DNA from 4 places in the Rhizobium sp. A22-96 genome. Region 2 is predicted to be linked to each of the others. Evidence: riboswitches for the same ligand, from Rfam matches in the RefSeq annotation. Region 2 holds a riboswitch; each other region holds the start of a gene.
What was found. A riboswitch is a leader RNA that binds a small molecule or an ion and turns the genes downstream of it on or off. The one in region 2 is predicted to bind cobalamin.
Positions count from the first base shown of each region.

Region 1: it holds a riboswitch for cobalamin, as region 2 does, so the genes downstream of both, metE (5-methyltetrahydropteroyltriglutamate--homocysteine S-methyltransferase) here and ACQZ6F_RS07670 (DUF1636 family protein) in region 2, are expected to answer to the same signal.
Region 3: it holds a riboswitch for cobalamin, as region 2 does, so the genes downstream of both, ACQZ6F_RS06270 (ABC transporter substrate-binding protein) here and ACQZ6F_RS07670 (DUF1636 family protein) in region 2, are expected to answer to the same signal.
Region 4: it holds a riboswitch for cobalamin, as region 2 does, so the genes downstream of both, nrdH (glutaredoxin-like protein NrdH) here and ACQZ6F_RS07670 (DUF1636 family protein) in region 2, are expected to answer to the same signal.

Region 1 is NZ_JBNWDQ010000001.1:1,401,883-1,405,623, forward strand. It holds gene ACQZ6F_RS06275 (FecCD family ABC transporter permease) at 1-60, shown strand, start outside; gene ACQZ6F_RS06280 (ABC transporter ATP-binding protein) at 57-821, shown strand; gene ACQZ6F_RS06285 (class I SAM-dependent methyltransferase) at 826-1,677, shown strand; cobalamin riboswitch at 1,774-1,989, shown strand; gene metE (5-methyltetrahydropteroyltriglutamate--homocysteine S-methyltransferase) at 2,089-3,741, shown strand, end outside.
Region 2 is NZ_JBNWDQ010000002.1:246,587-250,327, forward strand. It holds gene ACQZ6F_RS07660 (ABC transporter substrate-binding protein) at 25-984, opposite strand; gene ACQZ6F_RS07665 (ABC transporter ATP-binding protein) at 1,005-1,787, opposite strand; gene ACQZ6F_RS07670 (DUF1636 family protein) at 1,797-2,210, opposite strand; cobalamin riboswitch at 2,319-2,535, opposite strand; gene ACQZ6F_RS07675 (FAD/NAD(P)-binding protein) at 2,705-3,741, opposite strand, start outside.
Region 3 is NZ_JBNWDQ010000001.1:1,397,847-1,401,587, reverse strand. It holds gene ACQZ6F_RS06275 (FecCD family ABC transporter permease) at 1-683, opposite strand, end outside; gene ACQZ6F_RS06270 (ABC transporter substrate-binding protein) at 685-1,701, opposite strand; cobalamin riboswitch at 1,866-2,124, opposite strand; gene ACQZ6F_RS06265 (GGDEF domain-containing protein) at 2,232-3,326, opposite strand; gene ACQZ6F_RS06260 (patatin-like phospholipase family protein) at 3,649-3,741, opposite strand, start outside.
Region 4 is NZ_JBNWDQ010000001.1:600,378-604,118, reverse strand. It holds gene ACQZ6F_RS02710 (hypothetical protein) at 1-1,204, opposite strand, end outside; cobalamin riboswitch at 1,367-1,586, shown strand; gene nrdH (glutaredoxin-like protein NrdH) at 1,839-2,060, shown strand; gene nrdI (class Ib ribonucleoside-diphosphate reductase assembly flavoprotein NrdI) at 2,072-2,467, shown strand; gene nrdE (class 1b ribonucleoside-diphosphate reductase subunit alpha) at 2,455-3,741, shown strand, end outside.

The sequences.
Region 1 (3,741 bases), on a different contig from region 2:
GCGTTGTTCGGCGCTCCGGCCTTCGCCATCATTCTCTATCGCGCCCGGAGGACGGCATGAGCATCGCGGTCGATAAGGTGACTTTTGCCGCCGGCAACACGCTGATCGTCAACGGCATCAGCCTGACAGTGGAAAAGGGAAAGGTGCTCGGCCTCCTCGGGCCGAACGGTTCCGGCAAGTCCAGCCTTCTGCGGCTGATCTGCCGGCTCCGGAAGGTGAAGAGCGGCGTCATCCGCCTCGGTGGCGATGATATTGCCTCCATTTCTCGTGGCGATATCGCCCGCCGTGTCGCGCTGGTGGAGCAGCAGGCGACCACGGACATGCAGGTGACCGTCATCGATGTCGTTCGTCTTGGGCGTACACCGCATCGCGGCCCGCTTTCCTCCTGGAGCGCCGGCGACGATATTGCGGTCTTCGATGCGCTTGCCCGCGTCGGCATGAGGGATCGAGCCGGGCAGTTGTGGCAGACCCTGTCCGGCGGCGAGCGGCAGCGTGTTCATATTGCCAGGGCGCTGGCACAGACCCCGAGCGAATTGCTGCTCGATGAGCCGACGAACCATCTCGATATCCAGCATCAGCTCGACATTCTGGGCCTGGTTTCCAAGCTCGACGTGACCTCCATCGTCGCGTTGCACGATCTCAATCTGGCGGCGATGTTCTGCGACAGTCTCGCCGTGCTGCAGAAGGGTGAGGTGGTGGCTGCCGGACCGCCGGAGGAAGTCTTGACGCAGGAGCTGATCGAGCGGGTCTTCGGCGTACGCGCCCATGTCCAGAAGTCCGCCGTCCACGGCCGCTGCAACATTCAATATATGGCGGGCTGATCTGATGGACGGTGCCAATTTCCACCTCAAGGAAGAAATCAGGGACTATTGGTCGAAACGGTCGGAGACCTTCGATCTTGCTTTCGGCCACAGGATAGCACCCGGCCCCGAGGCAGACGCCTGGCAGAAGCCGATCCGCGCAGCGCTTGGCTCCCAGCCAAAGCGTGTTCTGGAGCTTGCCTGCGGCACCGGTGAGGTGACGCGGCTGATCCATGATCTCGGTCACGAGGTGACGGCGCTGGATTTTTCCGAAGCGATGCTGGCCGTCGCGCGCAAGAAGCATGCAGGCAAGCCGCGTCTTCGATTTCTGCTGGCCGATGCCGAACAGACTATGGAGCCGGATGCGGCCTACGATGCGATCGTCTGCCGGCATCTCGTCTGGACGCTGACGCAGCCGGAAGAGACCTTCAGGGAATGGCTTCGGCTACTCAAGCCCGGCGGGCGCCTCGTGATCTTCGACGGCGACTGGGCCAAGCCGAAGCCGAGCGGCCAGATTGCCAGGCTGCTGATTTCGCTGATTGACCGCTTCGTCGGCGCTGATCAAAATTATGATGGGGCGCTAAGCAGCCGCCACTCTCGCATCATGGAGGCCTTGCCTTTTGGCAGCGGCCTGCGTTCGGAAGAGTTGACCCCGCTATTGTCGGCAGCGGGCTTTGCGGCCATTCAGCTCCAGTCGCACGGGCCTATTGCCAGGGCGCAGCGGAAGAATGCCAATCTGCGGAACAAGCTTCGAACCCTCGTTTATCGGCGGTTTATTCTGACCTGCATGCGGCCATGGACCCCCACCCATTTTCCGCAAAGAAATTTAGTGGATGCGGTCAGGCCGGCCCTTGAACCAACCTCGCAGCCACGATGAACTGGATTAGCTGCCGGCTGGATTTGAGAAGTCAGTCAGGACAAATAAACATATAAAGATTTGTTTATATCTATTGACAATTTTCTGCGCTTGGTGCGAAATCACCAGCGTTATGGTTCTCTGGGGCACTCCATTCGCTCCAGAGCTAAGAGGGAATCCGGTGCGCTGAGAGATCGGCTATTCCGGGGCTGCCCCCGCAACTGTGAGCGGCGAGCCAATGTCCATTCATGTCACTGAGGCGATGAGCCTTGGGAAGACGGACAAAGGTGACGACCCGCAAGCCAGGAGACCTGCCACAACAAAATAACGTCCACGGGCGGGGTGTCCCGGTGGTTGCTGTGGCTGGCCGATATTGGCCTTGTCCGCACGCGTCCGCTTGACCCATGCCCCCACAACCAATGGGGTATGACTATGCCAACCAAAACTGTCCCAGTCGCTTCTCTTGGCTTTCCGCGTATCGGTCGCCATCGCGAACTGAAATTCGCGCTCGAAGCCTACTGGTCCGGAAAGATTCCCGAGAGCGAACTCATCGAAACCGCCAGGAAGCTCCGGGCTGAAAACTGGTCGCTTCAGCGCGACAGCGGGATCACCCGTATCCCTTCCAACGATTTCTCATTCTACGATCATGTCCTCGACACCGCCGTCATGGTCGGTGCCATTCCTTCCGTATACGGCTGGAAGGGCGGCGACGTTTCATTGTCGACCTACTTCGCCATGGCGCGCGGCAGCCAAGGCGATGGCCATGCCGATTGCGGCCATACGCATCATGGCCATGGTGTGCAGGCGCTTGAAATGACCAAGTGGTTCGACACCAACTATCACTACATGGTGCCCGAGGTTTCAGAAGATCAGGCTTTTGCGCTCACCACGCAAAAGCCCGTCGATCACTTCCTCGAGGCAAAGGCGCTCGGCATTCACACCCGCCCGGTCATTCTCGGACCGGTCACCTTCCTGAAACTCGCCAAGGCTCGCTCGGCAACCTTCAAGCCGCTGGGCCTGCTGCCGAAACTGCTTCCGGTCTACGAGGAATTGCTGCGCCGGCTGAGCGCTGCCGGTGCCGACTGGGTGCAGATCGATGAGCCGATCGCCGTTCTCGATCTGACCGAGGGCGAGCGCCATGCCTTCTCGGTCGCCTACAAGGCGTTGACCGAGGCGGCGCCGGATCAGAAGATCATGCTGACAACCTATTTCGGCGGTCTTGCCGACAATCTGGCTGCTATCACCGAGCTGCCGGTTGCCGGTGTCCATGTCGATCTGACGCGTGCGCCAGGTCAGCTCGATGATGTCGTGAAGGCCGTTCGCAAGGATCAGGTTCTGTCGCTCGGCATCATCGATGGCCGCAACATCTGGAGGGCGGATCTGGCTGCGATCATCAACCGCCTTCAGCCTGTTGCCACGGCGCGTAGTATCGACGGCGTCGAAGTGGCAGCATCTTGCTCGCTGCTGCATGTTCCGATCGATCTGGAGCTTGAGACGGCGCTCGATAGCGACCTGAAGAGCTGGCTGGCATTTGCCACGCAAAAGCTCGGTGAGCTTGCGACGCTCGGCCGTGGTCTTGCCGAAGGAAAGGCTGCCGTTTCAGTGGAAGTCGCCGTCGCATCCAGGGCTATCGCTGCACGGGCCTCATCACCGAAGGTAATCGACCCGTTGGTACGCGGCCGCCTTGCCGGGGTCGATGCCGCCATGAAGCAGCGCAAGAGCGCGTTTGTGCAGCGTCGGTCGGTGCAAGCGGAAACGATCAAGCTGCCGCTCTTCCCGACGACGACGATCGGCTCCTTCCCGCAGACGCCGGAGGTTCGGAAGGCTCGTTCTGCCCATGCAAAGGGCACGCTCAGCTATGTCGACTACGAGGCCTTCCTGCGCAAGGAGACCGAAGCCACAATCCGTTGGCAGGAAGAAATCGGCCTCGACGTGCTGGTCCATGGCGAATTCGAACGCAACGACATGGTGCAGTATTTCGGCGAGCAATTGTCGGGCTTTGCCTTCACCCAGCATGCATGGGTGCAGAGCTATGGTTCACGCTATGTGCGTCCGCCGATCATCTTCGGTGACGTCTCCCGGCCG
Region 2 (3,741 bases):
TGGACGGACCTGCATTGGCGACAATCACATCGCGTTCGGATGAAACGCCTTTGCCAGGGTCGCAATGGCCTCGATATTGCGCGGCCCCGGCGTCGCCTCGACATAGGGCAACACGACGAAGCGGTCGTTCTTGACGGCATCGATATTCTTGAAAGCCGGATTACCCTTGAGGAACGCGATCTTCTGCGCCGCAGTCACCTGACCATAATCGACGATGACGATGGCCTCCGGGTTCTTCTCGATGACGGGCTCCCAGGAAACCTCCGTCCAGCTCTTCTCGACGTCCTCCATGACGTTGATCCCGCCTGCGGCTTCGATCAGCGCGGTCGGAATTCCGTAGCGACCCGAGGTGAACGGCTTTTCCTCGCCGGAGTCATAGACGAAAACGCGGGTCGGCTTGTCGACATGGCCGATCTTTGCCTGGATCTCGGCGAGCTGCTTGCGATAGCCCGCCACCAGTGCTTCCGCCCTATCCTCGACACGAAAGATCTTGCCGAGATTGAGCAGATCCACGAACATGTCGTCCATGGTCGGCTTGTTCTTCTGCATGACGAAGATGCAGGATTCCGTCAGCTCGTAGACCTTGATGCCGAAGGGCGCCAGCGTTTCCGGCGTGACCTCGCCACCGACCTTCATGCCGTAGTTCCAGCCGGCGAAATAGAAGTCCGCATTGGCGCCGAGCAGCACTTCCTTGCTCGGATATTTCGGCGACAATTCAGGGAGTTCCTTGACGCCGTCGCGCAGCTTCTCATCCAGGGTCTTCCAGCCGGAAATGCCGGTATAGCCGACCATGCGGTCCTGAAGCTTCAGGGCCAGCATCATTTCCGTCAGGTTGACGTCATTCGAAACCGCCCGCTCCGGGGCCTTGTCGAAGGTGACATCGCGATTGCAGCTGCGCACGGTGACCGGTTCGGCCATTGCTGCGCCCGCGACAAATGTGCCCACCAGCAAGGCGGCGGCGGATAGGGAAAAGCGAGAAAACATCAATGACTCCAATGATCGAACTATCTGAGGGAAAAGGAGAAGCGCCTGCTGTCGCCGCGATCAGCCTGATGCAGGCTGGCACCGACACGGAACGCGGAAGAAATATGTTCCACGGTGAGGACATCGTCAGGCTGGCCATGCCCCGTAAGCCGCCCGCAATCGAGCACTGCGACATGCGTGGCGAAATCAGCGGCCAGATTGATATCGTGAAGCGTGGTGATGATCGTCCGGCCAAGGCCTTTCAGCAGCTCGAGTATCTCCAGCTGGTGGCGGATATCGAGATGGTTGGTCGGCTCGTCGAGAATGATCAGGTCCGGCTCCTGTGCGAGAGCGCGGGCGATCAGCGCCCGCTGCTTTTCACCGCCGGAAAGCGAAACGAACTGTCTTAGCGCCAACGGCTCGAGCTCCAGCCGCGCCAGCGCATCCGTTGTCACTTCATGATCTCGCTCGCTCCAGCGCGCCATGCCCTTGCGGTGCGGAATGCGGCCCATCAGCACCACGTCCCGCACGCTGAAGGGAAAATCGCTCGGCGTCTCCTGCGGCACGACGGCGATGCGCTGTGCCGCCTGTCGCGGACCGAGGGACCAGAGATCGATGCCATCAAGGCGAACCGTGCCGCGATGCGGTTTGAGACCACGATAAAGGCAACGCAGCAGCGTCGACTTGCCTGCACCGTTTGGCCCGATGATGGCCAATCGACCGCCGGCTTCGACGGACAAAGTGATACCGCTGATGATGGGCATGCCTTTTTGGACACCCCAGGTGACGCCCTCAGCGTCGAGTCTTGCGCTTCCTTCCGGCATGGTCACCTCCTACTGCAGCGATACCGACTGACGCTCGGCCGAGACGATGGCGGCGGGAATGCGCGCCAAAGTCTTGCCCCCAAGCGTCCTCGGACGTTCGCTCTCACGCGTCAGCCCGTCGGGCCGGTCGCGATAGAGCTGCGCGAAGGAGACGAGCGCACCGATATCCGCACCGTCCTCGATGTCACCGAAGAGGTACGTTGCTTTCGCCGTTGCCTGAAAGGACACTGTGCAGGGCCGTTCACAGCCAGCCATGCAGATGCTGCCCTCGAGACTGAAATCATCGGAAAGAGCGGCGCCCGCCTGGGCCATGGCCGCCTGCAGATGTTTTAAAAGATCGAGACCCGGCCGGCACGGCTTGCCGACATGACGGCAGCTGGTGCACACGGTGATCCGGTGCGTCGTTTCTCTTGTATTGTCCATGGAGTGCCTCCCGGAGATCTCGCCGGAGGCAAAGTCAATATAGGGCCAGCGGACGCAAAAACGTCCTCGCCCAACCACTGAATTTCCATCGGAACACCCCGTCCGTTGCGGTTGATATCGTCGATGGCAGGTCTCCTGGCTCGCGGGTCATAGCTCGTTCGCGCCTTCCCGGCTTGACGCCAGTGGCATGCTGCGAACGCGCTCTCCGCTTACAGTTGCGGGGGCAGCCACGGTTTTGGCCCCTGATGGGTAATCCGCACCGTGTTCCCTTTTCAGCCACCAGCCGGATTGCTCCGGCGGCAGCACCATCTGCGGCATTCATCTCATAGAAAGCGGAAGCGGGCAACGGCGATGTCATATGTATCTTCGTTTGTCCTGGGCGACAGTAATAGCATTCTTGTTACGTTATTACATAACTTATCGCAAGTCGCTTTCTTCCGAAACGTCATCTCTTTTGGAAATGACGAGACCTCATCTGAACATTCAAGAAACAGCTACACCGCCTTGCATTGCGGATGAAAACGCTCCGCCATGCTTTCGGCGGCCGCATAGGCCTGCGTCACGATCTCCGGCACTAGGTCGATATCCGGAAGACTGCCGAGCCCGAGCGGACCGATGGCAAAAAGCCCTTCCGTCGTGCGGCCGTCCACCTCAAGCGCACCCGTCGCCTCGACGGCAAGACCGAGCCCGAGTTCGTCCGGCACGGCAAGACCGGCCTCGATCAGGTTCCGCAATAGCGGAACGCTCAGATCGGCTGACTGGCAGCGACAGTCGATCACGTCATCGGCATAGAGCTGCTCGGTGTCCTGTCGTCCTGCCGGCCTCAGCACCAAGCCGGTCGGCGTGCGGCGGATCAGGTGGCCACGCCTGAGCAAGGTGTTGCCTTCGGCCAGCTCCTGTTGCAGGCGAACATGCAGCGCCTCGGGCAGCCTATTGCGATGGCTGTCGTAGAGCGCGCGAAGATGGCGATTGAACTGCCGCTTCTGGCCTGCGGGCAGCGAGCGCCAGAGCGAGCGCGCATGCTTGCGCAGACCGTTCATGATCGATTGCCAGCTCTGACCGTTAGCCTCCGCACCATCGCAAGCCTTGCGAATGAAACGGACGATCTCGCTCAGCTGATTGGGCATCTCGTCGGCGGGAAAGACCGGATCGGCATTGTTGCGCGTATGGCTCTGCGGCAGGAAACCGCGTCGCGAAACGATGGAGATCTGGCCGGTATAGCCATTGTCGCGCATCTGCAGAAGCCGGTCGACGACGCGCAGGCCGCTGCCGAGCAGGATCGTGTGCGGCCGCGACACCAGGCGGCGCGCCCGCACTGTCGTCGGAATGTTCGCCAGGTCGCTGGCCGGTGATTGCTGGTCGATCATGCCGTAGCCGGTAGCGAGTACGACCATGTCGAACGGCGCATTCGCGGCCCCGTCGCTGTCCACCACGAAACGATTGCCGCGAATACGGCGAACCCCGAAGACCATCTCGCTGCTGACCTGCACCGTGACATCCCGTCGCGATGAGAAGGCCTCAGAAAAGCGCT
Region 3 (3,741 bases), on a different contig from region 2:
AGCACGCGGACATGCGCCATGCAGATGATAAAGCCGATAATGGCGATCGGTCCGGACAAATAGACATCCGGCCAACGCACACCGCTCATGGAGCCGAGCAGCCAGAACATGACGCCCCTCGCCTGCTCGGCATTGGCCGATGTGGTGACGATATAGGAGGTCAGTGCATTGAAGAGCTGCGAGCCGGCGACGCCACAGAGAATGATGCGCTCGCTGGTGCCGCCGACACCGGCTGCCAGCAGGCCGACAAACAGAAATGCCACAACCGCACCAATGAAGGCGCCGCTGGAAAGAGTGAGGATTCCGTAGCCGAGCCCGAGGATCATGATGCAGACGGCACCCGTGGAGGCACCCGCCGAAATGCCGAGCACATAGGGTTCTGCAAGCGGATTGCGCAACAACGCCTGCAGGATCACGCCACTTAAGGCCAGCGATGCACCGGTGCTTGCGGCAACGAGCGCCCGGCTCAGGCGATAGTCCCAGACGATGCCCTGATGAATCCGGCTAAGCTCGAAATCCGTTCCGAGCAGCCGGTTCGCAACTGCCTTGGCGGTCGTCGACAACGGGATCGAAATCTCGCCGATCGAGACCGCAAGGCTGATCATGAATGCCAGAAACACCAGCGCAGCCACGGTGAGCGCCAAGAGCGCCCACCTTTCTCGCCGTTCTGCAATCAGGCGCATTCTACTCTGCCAGGCCGAAGGACTTGATGCCCTTGGCCAGCGTCTCGATGCCATCGATGGTGCGGATGGTCGGGTTCATCGACTGCGCATCCATCATGACGAAATGCTTGTTCTTGACCGCATCGAGCTGGCTGGTGACCGGATCCTTCTGCAGGAAGTCAAGCTTGACCTTCGGGTCATCGGCGGCGTAGCGGCGGCGATCCATCGTCGCGATGACGATGACGGCGGGATTTGCCTGCGCGATCGTTTCCCATCCCACAAGCGGCCATTCCTCCTCGGTCGTCACGACATTCTTCGCGCCGATCGTCTTCAGAATATAGGCCGGCGCGCTATTCTTGCCGGCGATATAGGCGTCACCGTTCACTTCCTTGCTGGAAAACCAGAACACGATCGGCAGGTTCTTCGCCTGCGCAGCGGAGATCGAAGCGACGGCATCGGCCTCGCGCTTCTTCAGCTGCGCGACCAGCGCATCGCCGCGATCTTTAACGTCGAAGATCTCAGCGAGTTCATCGATCTCCTGATAGATCAGGCCCATCGTGAACAGCTCCTTGCGCACGCCGTCACCGCCTTCGGCATTGATCTTGGCGACGCAGTCGGTCGGCGCGATATAGGTGTTGATGCCGAGTTCGGAAAACTGCTCGCGCTTGCCGACCGCGCCTTGCGCGCCGATATGCCACTCGAATTCAGCGCCGACAAAATCCGGTTCCTTGCCGACCACGGACTCAAAGCTCGGATCATTGTCGGCCAGACGCGGGATCTTGGCATTGGCTTCGGCATATTGCGGCAAGACCGGGCCGACCCATACGGCCGTTCCCGCAATCTTGTCGGCAAGGCCGAGTGACAGCAGGATCTCGGTCATGCCCTGGCCGATGGAGACGATCTTGGTCGGAGCCTTCTGAAAGGTGACCTGTTGGCCGCAATTGTTGATGGTCAGCGGATATTGCGTCGACGCGAAGGCGGACGCAGCAAACCCGCTAAGCCCAAGTGCAAATGTAATGGTCGTCAAAAATTGGCGCATGAAAGGTCTCGATGAGAATGGAAAATCTGGCAGCCTCGGCGCAATAGCGCTCAGACAGACCGCCGCCGGTTGCAAAGACCGCAATCAAGGCCGAAAAACGCCTGGTAGTATCGAAGGCTCAGGTCAATCATTCTCTGTCCTTTCCAGGCATCCCCGCCCGGTTGATTGGATCGTGATCGACGGCAGGTCTCCTGGCTCGCGAATGTCTGACGATCATCTGCCTTCCCGCGATTTGTGTTCGCAGTGGCATGGCCCTGAAGCCACCTGAGGTGGCCAGCAGGCTGGTCGCACCCGGGATGATCGGCAATCCGCTTACAGTTGCGGGGGCAGCCACGGTCTAGGTCCCTTTTGGGTCGTCCTCACCGTGTTCCCTATTAATCCCCTCGAAGCCTTCCTCGGGGAACCGTCGCATCCAGTTACGCCGGACTGCCGTCCGCCGTCAAGCAGGACACTCGAGAACCAATGGATGTTAGAAAAATCGCAAAAGCAGCCCGACGATTGCCTAAACCGGCGAGCTATCAAAGGCAGCTCTACGCCGTTTCAGCCAGCTCGACGCGATTTCGCCCGCTTGCCTTTGCGCGATAGAGCGCCTTGTCGGCTGCTTCGAGCACATGCTTGAAGTCGGCCGATGGTTCATGAGAACAGGCAATGCCGATGCTGACAGTGACGTGGATCGTCTCCTGCTCGAACATCAGGACCGTCGTCTCGATGTCGTTGCGGATTTTCTCGGCAAGGTTTCCGGCCGCCCTCATGTCGGTGTTCGGCAACAGCACGACGATCTCCTCGCCGCCGTAGCGGGCGGCGATGTCGGTCTTGCGTACAGTCTGCCGGATCACATCCGCCAGCCGTGCAAGGACCGTATCGCCGAAGGAATGACCCCAGTTGTCGTTGATCTTCTTGAAGTGATCGATATCGAGCATGATGATCGAAAAGGGAATCCGCCTCGTTCCGGCTTCCTTGCTGCAACGATCGCCTTCCCGCTGCAAAACGCGGCGATTTGGCAGCTTGGTCAGTGGATCGAGGCTGGCCTCGTTCTCAAGCGCGCGCTGGATGCCAATGCGGTAGCGTTCGCGCTCGAGTAAATCCGACAGCAGCACGACGCCGAGGATATTGACGATCGTGACCGGAAGTGTCGCCGAAAGGAGAAGCTCACGCGCGACCGGCCATGGCAGCAAGACGAGAACGACAAGCGAAGTCATCGTCGCCAGGCCGAACAGGGCTGAGCGCTTCCACCCAGTGCCGATCCACTGCCGCGGCACGAGCGTTAGAAGATACCCGACGATCGCAACGATCAGAATGCCCGCGACACCGCCAGCGGCTCCCATGCCGCCGACCAGGAAGCGAAACACACCCATCATGACAGCCGCAACCACCGTCCCAACCACACCACCATAGATCGGCGTCAGAACGAGCAGGATCGAACGGCCATCCTGGAAGATGCCGGGCATCCATTGGATTGGGTCGCTCATCGACAGGATACCACCCAGGCCAAAGAGCAAGCCGACGGCAACGGATTTCAAAACGCCGCGCTCGATCGTCCGGATGACCCAAGAATAGGCGTAGACAATAATGGCCACCTGACCCAGGACGCGTACCAGGGAAGGCAAATGCGTTTGAATTTCCATCACCATCCCAAATCCTCGCGCGGAGCCGCAGCGAATGGCACGCACTGGTCATAGTCGAAGTCAGACCGGAATATCACGCAATCGCTTCGAGATGGTTTATGAAATCTCATATCCTTCGAAGAAGCCGCTCTATCGTTCGAATGTGAGCCGGAGATAACTAGCATCGCGATAGCCGATCTTTTGACGTGATACGTGTCCGCATTGCGACAGTCGGGCTTGCGATCTGCAGCGCTCGAGGTCACAAATTGTGCGGAAGACGAAGTTGAACGGATAGCTTCAGTGAGAACTTATCTGGAGCTTCCCGCTGAATGGTCAAGCATGGCTATCCCAGCGCTCTTTTAGGAAAAGGCCAGACCGCGGCGACCGGCCGCGTCGGTCCAGCATAGTTTGCGCGCACACTGCGATCGCAGATTGC
Region 4 (3,741 bases), on a different contig from region 2:
TTGCAAAGGGCTGTCCCTCGACGGGAATGCTGCGAATCTCCTTCAACGTCTCGCCGTCGATCAAGCGCACCAAGCTATGGCGTGGATCGGTAATGGCGATGAGATTGCCGGCCATGGCAAGGCGTGGTCGCGGATCGCGCCAATGGCCATCCTTGCTGTAGGGTTCAGTCACGCTCCCTGATTTCGTGATGCCGCCTTCCACCACATCGATGCGATGCAGGTTTCCGTCTTCCGTGAGGACATAGGCATGGCGTGGATCAGCCGCATCGAGCACGAAGTCGATACGCCGTGTCGGCAACTCGATCAGCTTGTAGGGCTCGGCCTTGTTATCGGGGTCGATGAGGACGATGTTCCGTTCCCCATAATTGCCCAGGAAGAATTGCATGGACGTGCCGCCGAGCAAGGTCGAGACCTTGCCTTTCGGCATATCGGAACCATAGGCGAGCATCTCGATCTTCGGGCCGTCAATACCGCCGGGGCGAACGACGAGGACGCCTTCCTCGCAACCGAAGGCAACCAGCCGGGCGGATGTCGCCTCACCATGTAGGCCGGTGCAGGTTTCGACCTGTCCGACCTGCTCGCCTTTGCGGTCGAGCACCCGCAGGCCCAGGCGCGGTGGCAATTCGCCATCCTTGACGGGGACGGCCGTGTTCGGCACTGACACCAGGAGATGGTTGCCCATCGGGACAGCAGCGCCGTGATGTGCGGCAGTGGTGCCGAATGCACGGATGTCGGCTTTGTCCCTGGTGAGGTCGGCTTCCGAGAGGAGATCGAATTTACCGCCGCGATCGTAGAAGATCGCCACATCGTCGCCGTGGGTGACAACGTGACCAGGCTTTTCGCCCTTGATTACCGTCGAGTGCAATTTCGGATCGGAAAGCTCGATATCACGATGCTCTCCATGGTCGGAAAGCGATATGCCGGTGTCTAGCGCGTGCACAACATTCTTTTCGCCCTGTACGGCAAAGACTGTCCTGCCGGATTGGCTCAACGAAAGTGCGGCATATCCGTCGATGTCGAAGCGGCTGATTTCCTTGCCACTCTCGAGGTCTACGACATGGACGACGGGTAAGCTATGATCGGCGATGAATAACCTCCAGCTTTCCGTCTTGCTTTCTTCATCTGCGACGGACGGAAATGGAAACAGCAATGCGCAGGCCAGCGACGAGGCCGCAAGGAGAGTGCCGGGATTGGAGCGGGACATGAATGATCCTTTATGTAATAACATTACATATAAATTGTTATAAAGTAACGCTGCAGTTGTCCAGCCCCGCAGATGCAGGGTTTGGTGGTGCTATCCACAAATTATCAACATTGAAATCCGTGGCGGCGCGCGGAACCAGTTGACGCAATTTTAACCTCATATACTATATATAGTGTTCGAGGTTCCTTCGATTCGCAAGGATTGGAGGCTAAGACGGGAATTCGGTCGGCGGTCATGATGATTGCCAAGCCGGAGCTGCCCCCGCAACTGTGAGCGGCGAGCGTTCGTTCGACATGGCCACTGAGACACTTGTGTCTTGGGAAGGCGAGATTGAATGCTGCGACCCGCGAGCCAGGAGACCTGCCTCGAGCATAACGTCCACGGGCGGGGTGTCCGGATGGCGAGCGTGGATCTGTGCGGCATGATTGCTGTTACCCTCGCTCCCGCGAAGATCCCGCAAGAATAACTTCGGGGTGAAGTCCATGTTTTTGAGTACCGATAACCGGCTACGCGAGTGACGGCCTTCTAACCGGCCAGTCTTCGACCGCATCCGTCTCCATTTTTCATCCTGCAACACGGGCATCGACTAATGCCCGAACGCATCTGCACGCCTATCACTATACGAGGATATCCAATGAGCATTACCGTCTACAGCAAGCCCGCCTGCGTCCAATGCACCGCGACGACCCGCGCTCTCGATCGCCAGGGTATCGATTACACCATCATTGACGTGTCCACCGATAGTGAAGCCTATGAGCTCGTGCAGGGCCTCGGCTATCGTCAGGTACCGGTTGTCATCGCCGGCGAGCAGCATTGGGCCGGTTTCCGCCCTGACATGATCAGCTCTCTCGCCTGAGGAACCAGGCGGTGGGCGAGATCGTCTATTTCTCCAGCAGATCCGAGAACACCCATCGCTTCGTTGCCAAGCTCGCCTTGTCGGCCGCTCGCATTCCTCTCAATGCGGGAGAAGAGCTTCGAGTGGCCCGTCCTTACGTTCTCATTGTCCCTACCTATTGTGGTGAAGGTGGCAAGGGTGCCGTGCCCAAGCAGGTTATCCGCTTCCTCAATGATGCGGATAACCGTTCAAACATCCGCGGGGTCATTGCCGCGGGCAACAGCAACTTCGGGGCGACCTTCGGTATCGCCGGCGACATCATCTCCACCAAATGCCAGGTGCCTTACCTCTACCGGTTCGAGCTGCTGGGTACGGACGATGATGTCGTGAATGTCAGACACGGATTGGAACGATTTTGGACACGCTAACGCTCGACCGGCCAGCGAAGGCCACGGAAACGGCACTGGACTATCACGCCCTCAACGCCATGCTGAACCTCTATGACGAGCAGGGGCAGATCCAGCTCGACAAGGACCGCATGGCGGCCAAGCAGTATTTCCTGCAACACGTCAACCAGAACACCGTCTTCTTCCATAACTTGCGGGAAAAGCTCGATTATCTGGTGACCGAGGGCTACTACGAGCAGGAAGTGCTGGACCAATATTCGTTCAACTTCGTGCGCGATCTCTTCGATCACGCTTACGCGAAGAAGTTCCGTTTTCCGACGTTCCTCGGCGCTTTTAAATATTACACCAGCTACACGCTGAAGACTTTCGACGGTAAGCGCTATCTGGAGCGCTATGAAGACCGCGTCTGCATGGTTGCGCTGGCGCTGGCGCGCGGCAATGAGCAGCTTGCCCACGATATGGTGGACGAAATCATCTCCGGCCGCTTCCAGCCGGCGACGCCGACCTTCCTCAATGCCGGCAAGAAGCAGCGCGGCGAGCTGGTTTCCTGCTTCCTGCTGCGTGTCGAAGACAACATGGAGTCGATCGGCCGCGCCATCAATTCCGCCCTGCAGCTTTCCAAGCGCGGTGGTGGCGTGGCGCTGTCTCTCACCAATATTCGCGAGGCCGGTGCGCCGATCAAGCACATCGAGAACCAGTCCTCCGGTATCATCCCGGTGATGAAACTGCTCGAAGACTCCTTCTCCTACGCCAACCAGCTTGGTGCTCGGCAGGGTGCGGGTGCTGTCTATCTCAACGCCCATCACCCTGACATTATGCGCTTCCTCGATACCAAGCGCGAGAATGCCGACGAAAAGATCCGCATCAAGACGCTGTCGCTCGGGGTGGTCATTCCCGACATCACCTTCGAGCTCGCGAAGAACAACGACGATATGTATCTGTTCTCGCCTTATGACGTGGAACGGGTCTATGGCGTGCCGTTCACGGAAATTTCGGTGACCGAAAAGTACCGCGAGATGGTGGCTGACAGCCGTATCCGCAAGAAGAAGATCAAGGCGCGCGACTTCTTCCAGGTGATCGCCGAGATCCAGTTCGAGAGCGGCTATCCCTACATCATGTTCGAGGACACGGTGAACCGTGCCAACCCGGTTGCCGGCCGCATCACCATGAGCAATCTGTGCTCGGAAATCCTGCAGGTCAGCGAAGCCAGCGAATATAGCGAAGACCTCTCCTATACCCATTTGGGCAAGGACATCTCATGCAACCTCGGCTCGCTCAATATTGCCGCCGCGATG